DNA from 2 places in the Pectobacterium sp. PL64 genome. Region 1 is predicted to be linked to the other one. Evidence: predicted binding sites of a transcription regulator. Region 1 holds the regulator's gene; the other holds the start of a gene.
The links. The regulator CRP, encoded in region 1, controls carbon source genes, mostly activating them, when cyclic AMP is high. The targets are predictions, from matches to a motif close to ATGTGANNNNNNTCACAT.
Positions count from the first base shown of each region.

Region 1 (3,172 bases):
TTTCACCGCTATACCCGTCCGGAAATGGATATGGCGATTCGTAAAGCGCGTGATTTAGGACGCCACATCAGTTATTTCGGCCCGGAAGCGAATGATTTCAGCCTGCTGGAACAGTCGTTTATTGAATATGGCCTGCACGGGCGCGGCCAGACGCGTAAATACCTTCACACCTACGATGAAGCGATTCCCTATAATCAGGTTCCCGGAACGTTCACGCCGTGGGAACCAATGCCGGAACCCACCGATATCCTGTTCTATGAAGGACTGCACGGCGGCGTGGTCACCGAGCAAAACGACGTGGCACAGCATGTGGATTTACTCGTCGGCGTGGTACCGATCGTCAACCTGGAATGGATTCAAAAGCTGATTCGTGACGTCAATGAGCGCGGCCACTCGCGTGAAGCAGTGATGGATTCCGTCGTCCGCTCAATGGAAGACTACATCACCTATATCACGCCACAGTTCTCTCGCACCCACATCAACTTCCAGCGCGTGCCTACCGTGGACACCTCCAACCCGTTCGCCGCCAAGTCGATTCCTTCACTGGACGAAAGCTTCGTCGTGATTCACTTTCAGGGATTGGATAATATTGATTATCCCTATCTGCTCGCCATGTTGCAGGGTTCCTTTATCTCCCACATCAACACGCTGGTCGTTCCCGGCGGGAAAATGGGGTTGGCGATGGAATTAATCATGGCGCCGCTGGTACAGCGGTTAATTGAAGGGAAAACCATCGAATAAGCATCGAGATACACGGGGCGACCACAGGGGTGAGGCCTCCCTACGGGAACCTCCCCCTGTGTTTCCCCTAATAACAGGCTTAAGTGACCAGAATTAGTGCCCAGAGACAGGGGTTATGCCAGCACCCTAATTTCGTGGCTGTGCGTCACCTCAACGGCTTTGCCCAGCATCAGTGCGACAGAGCAGTATTTTTCCGCCGACAGTGCAACGGCTCGCTCGACAACTTTGTCGGTCAATCCTTTTCCCGTCACGATAAAATGCAGATTGATGTGGGTAAATAAACGCGGCGCGTCAGACCGACGCTCTGACGTTAATTTCACTTCGCAATCCGCGACATCGTTGCGGCCTTTTTGCAGAATCGATACCACATCAATCGCGCTGCATCCGCCTACAGACATCAACACCATTTCCATCGGACTCGGCGCTTTATCACCGGAATTGCCGTCCATCAATATCTGATGCCCTGATGCGGATTCGCCCAAAAACGTTAAGCATTCAACCCATTTTACCCGTGCCTGCATGATGCCTCTCCACTAAAAATTTTTTGAAAATTTATACCGTTACTGTACAAAAACCAGCGTTAATCAGCGCTTTGTCATGCTGAAGCGAGACAACACAAGACACGTCCTTAAAGCTGTGTTAAAACGAAAATAGAATAGACCTTTTCTGGACAAACCCAGAAACGAAGAAGATGATGACCTGGCCAGACATACCCCAGCCATGTTTACGGTGCGGCAAGGCAGCAACCGGAAAATAAAGGGTACAGAGGTTTCAGTATATTCCCTGACGTCATTCTGCCTAGACTGAATTTTATTTTTTTAGCAGTTAAACACGCCGTACAGGGAACTCTGACCCCTGTAATTTGCGCAGTGAATTACAACAGAGGATGATAGCGAATGGTTCTCGGCAAACCGCAAACAGACCCAACTCTCGAATGGTTCCTTTCCCATTGTCATATTCACAAGTATCCATCGAAGAGCACGCTGATTCACCAAGGTGAAAAAGCAGAAACGCTTTACTACATCGTGAAAGGCTCTGTCGCAGTGCTAATCAAAGATGAAGAAGGCAAGGAAATGATTCTCTCCTACCTCAATCAGGGCGATTTTATCGGCGAGCTCGGCCTGTTTGAAGAAGGTCAGGAACGCAGCGCCTGGGTTCGGGCAAAAACTGCCTGTGAAGTGGCTGAAATTTCCTATAAAAAATTCCGCCAGCTCATCCAGGTTAACCCGGATATCCTCATGCGTCTGTCTGCGCAAATGGCAAGCAGACTTCAGGTTACCTCTGAGAAAGTCGGCAACCTCGCCTTCCTTGATGTGACCGGCCGTATTGCCCAAACCCTACTCAACCTGGCCAAACAACCTGATGCCATGACGCATCCAGATGGCATGCAAATAAAAATTACTCGTCAGGAAATTGGGCAAATCGTTGGCTGCTCGCGTGAAACCGTGGGCCGCATTCTGAAAATGTTAGAAGACCAGAACCTGATCTCTGCACACGGTAAAACGATTGTCGTTTACGGCACTCGCTAAGCCCCTGTCGCGGTACCCTACCAATAAAAAAGCGTGAAGCCTCGGCCTCACGCTTTTTTTATGGCGAACATCCTGCTCGCCACCCTGCGGGCCGTCGCAAGCGACGTTGAAAAACGTTCCCTACGTTTTTTTATGGCGAGCGTCCTGCTCACCACCCTACGGGCCGTCGCAAAACGACGTTGAAAAACGTTCCCTACGTTTTTTTATAGCTGATCTTTTAAGAACAGAGTCAGTTTGCTGCGTTAACGACCTGCGCGACGGCTTTGGCGAATTTGGCCATCCCTTGCACAATATCGTCTTCATTAATGATCAAAGACGGTACAAAGCGGATCACATTCGGCCCAGCCATCAGTACCATAAGCCCCTGAGCCGTTGCCGCCGCCAGAAACTCGCCTGCACGACCGTGCCATTGCGGTTTCAGTTCCGCGCCCAACAGCAACCCCATACCGCGAACCTGTTCGAATACACCGTACTGCTGATTGATTTTCTCAAGCTCACTGACAAAGCGATCGTGGCGATCCGCCACGCCTGACAGCACTTCCGGCGTGTTGATAATATCCAGCGCGGCTTCCGCCACCGCACAGGCCAGCGGATTGCCGCCATAGGTGGTGCCGTGTACACCAACCGTCATGGCCGATGCGATCTCTTCCGTCGTCAGCATCGCGCTAATTGGGAAACCACCGCCCAAGGCTTTAGCCGTTGTGAGAATATCCGGCGTAATGCCGTAGTGCATGTAGCTGAATAGTTTGCCAGTACGCCCCATTCCGCTCTGCACTTCATCAAACACCAGTAGCGCCTTGTGCTGATCGCACAGATCGCGAACGCCTTGTAAAAACTCAGGCGTAGCAGGCGTAATCCCCCCTTCACCCTGAATCGGCTCCAGCACGACTGCACAGGTGTGA
Region 1 covers NZ_CP092070.1:3,945,971-3,949,142, forward strand. The annotation lists gene HP572_RS17730 (phosphoribulokinase) at 1-741, shown strand, start outside; gene HP572_RS17735 (OsmC family protein) at 855-1,262, opposite strand; gene crp (cAMP-activated global transcriptional regulator CRP) at 1,638-2,270, shown strand; gene HP572_RS17745 (aspartate aminotransferase family protein) at 2,500-3,172, opposite strand, start outside.

Region 2 (3,172 bases), 150 kb from region 1:
TCAGATGTGTTCTTGCGTTTGCTGGGTGAGAAAGGCGTGAGTGCGCTGGAGAAATTGATGGGCCTGATTCTGGTGATGCTATCGACGCAGATGTTCCTCGACGGCGTGCGTGCTTACATGAAGTTATAGCCGCTCCGGTGCCCCTTGTATCTTATACATAAATGCGCAAATTATTATGGGGTTGACGTTATCTGGCGTGAAAATTATGCAGCGGTGGGCATGACCACCGAGTGAGCGGCAGGGACGCCGCGAAAGACTGTGCCGCGCCGGGAGCGCGTCACAGTCGGCTCGAAAAGTGGTCATGAACGCCGATGGCACCGCTAGCGGCATAATTTAGCCAAAAGCCAGGGGGTCATGGGGCGAGCGGCGTTTGAGCCGCCCCATGTCGGGCGCGTGCTACGAAGTAGCATGAAAATAACGACATTATCGCGCACGAAACTGTCTCTTAATCGGCATAAAAAATGTGACTAAAAGCCCCTTCCATAAGGAGGGGGATTAAACACATCAGAGGAAAATACTCCCCACTAACGCAATCAGGAACGCGATACTGCCGAGCAGCGTTTCCATCACCGTCCAGGTTTTCAGGGTCGTTTTCTCATCCATTTCGAGGAAACGGCCAACCAGCCAGAAGCCTGAGTCGTTCACATGCGACAGCACGGTCGCCCCGCCCGCAATCGCTACCACGATAAAGCAGAGATCGAACTGGCTGAGGCCAGGGGTCGCCGCTACCGCCGGCGCCATCAGCGCCGCCGTGGTCGTCAGTGCTACGGTTGCAGAACCCTGCGCCACACGCAGTGCAGCAGACACCACAAACGCCGCCACAATCACCGGCATACCGGTATCCGCCAGCGCGCCAGACAGCGCATCGCCGATGCCGCTGGAACGCAGAACGCCACCGAACATCCCGCCCGCACCGGTGACCAGAATAATCGAACAAACCGGCCCCAGCGCGCCTTCACAGATCTTCTCAAGGTGTCGACGGCTATGCTGGCCGCTGAACATAATCATGGCGAACAAGACCGTAATCAGCAGCGCAATCGGCGTTTTCCCTAACATACGCAGGAACTGCACCAGACCGCTATCACCGCTGATAACGCCCATTACTGTCAGGGTATTCAACCCGGTATCGAGGAAAATCAGGATCAGAGGCAGCAACAGCACCCACATCACCACGCCAAACGCCGGCGGCGTATGCTTCTCATCCGCTTTGACTTCGGTCAGGAAGGTAGACGGCAACGGCAAATGGAATTTCTTACCTGCCCACAGGCCGAACAGATAACCGCCCAGATACCAGGTAGGGTAAGCAATCACGGCACCAACCAGTACCAGCAGGCCAATGTTGGCACCCAGCAGTTCACTGGCCGCAACCGGACCGGGATGCGGCGGCAGCAAGGCGTGCATAACAGCAAACGCGCCCGCAGCAGGGAATGCATAGGTCAGCGTTGAGCCGCCAAAACGTTTCGCCACGCTGAAAATAATTGGCAGCATCACGATCAGCCCAGCATCGAAAAAGATCGGGAAGCCGAACAGCAGAGAGGCAAGACCCAGCGCGAAAGGAGCACGTTTCTCACCAAATTTATTGATTAGCGTATCCGCCAGCACATTTGCGCCACCAGTCACTTCCAGCAGGCGACCAATCATTGCCCCCAGACCAACCAGCAAGGCAACAGATGCCAACGTACTGCCGAAACCGCTGAGCAGCGTAGGAACGAGTTTCTCAAAAGGGGTTTTCGTCGCTAGCGCCGTGATCAGGCTCACCAACGTCAACGCCAAAAACGCGTGGACGCGGAAGCGCATAATCAGCACCAGTAACAGTGCGACTGCACCAGCGGCAATGGTCAACAACACACTGGCGCTATAGGCGGAGGTGATTTCTGTCATCGTTAATAATCTCTTTAGGGCACTCGGTCTGGGTTGGCTAATTGTTTGTGAGATGCATCACATCATCATTTGATACCGGTAACATGATACGGGTAACATGTTAAAATCAGGAACTATCAAACACCATTTAATTTACATTTTGAGATAGAGATCAAATTATGTCAGGTCGAAGCATTATTCTGATGGGCGTATCAGGCAGTGGAAAATCCTCAGTTGGCGCTGAACTTGGCCGCGCCATTCAGGCAAAATTTATTGACGGCGACGATCTGCATCCGCGCGCGAATATCCAGAAAATGGCCAGCGGTACGCCGTTGAATGACGACGATCGCGCACCGTGGCTGGAGCGACTCAGCGATGTTGCCTACAGCCTGGCGCACAAAAACGAGACCGGCATCATCGTCTGTTCCGCGCTGAAAAAGCGTTATCGCGACCGCCTGCGCGAAGGCAACGAAAAGATGGTGTTTATCTATTTGAAAGGCAGCTTTGAGCTGGTTCTGGAGCGTCATAAAGCCAGAGCAGGCCACTTCATGCCGACAGACCTACTGAAAAGCCAGTTCGATGCGCTGGAAGAACCAGGTAGCGATGAGCCGGATGTCCTGAAAGTCGATATTGACGGCACCCGGGAAGAGGTCGTGCAGCGCTGCGTTGACGCACTACGCGCGGTAGGCTAACACAGCGGCTTAGAGGCTTTCGCCGTCCAGCACGGTAAAGCCGACATCGACTCTATCCTGCGTAACTGGCTCGCCACGCAGACGAGCCAGCAGTTGTTCGGTGCCGACGCGTCCCATGTGTTCACGCGGTGTCAGTACGCTAGCCAGCTTCGGCACCATCGCCTGACCAATGTCGTGCCCGTGGAAACCGGCTACGCCAATGTCATCCGGCACGCGCAGCCCCTGCCGCTGACATTCGAACATCGCACCGACGGCTAAGTCGTCATTGGTACAAAATACGCTATCGACCTGTGGGTACTCCGCCTGCGTCTGCCGCAGCAGTTCGCCACCGAGCGAATAGGAAGACGCCCGCTCGCTCATCACGCAATAGCTCTTGAGCCCACTTTCCCACATCGCTTGCTCGTAGCCCTGGCTGCGCATAATCGTACGCTCATCCTGACGCGCGCCGAGATAGACGATATGACGATGCCCCAGCGCGACCATACGCAACGTCATCTGCCGGGCAGCTTCAACGTTATCAAAGCCGACGGCCATATCCAGACAGGGAGAGACGGAATCCATCAGCTCGACGACCGGAATACCAGCAACGTCCAGCATCTGGCGCGTTCGCGGCGTGTGGG
Region 2 covers NZ_CP092070.1:4,092,655-4,095,826, forward strand. The annotation lists gene HP572_RS18405 (YhgN family NAAT transporter) at 1-129, shown strand, start outside; gene HP572_RS18410 (GntP family permease) at 505-1,881, opposite strand; gene HP572_RS18415 (gluconokinase) at 2,040-2,552, shown strand; gene gntR (gluconate operon transcriptional repressor GntR) at 2,562-3,172, opposite strand, start outside.
Region 2: HP572_RS18410 (GntP family permease) is a predicted target of CRP. The motif match lies at 1,927-1,944, and genes of this name have one in related genera.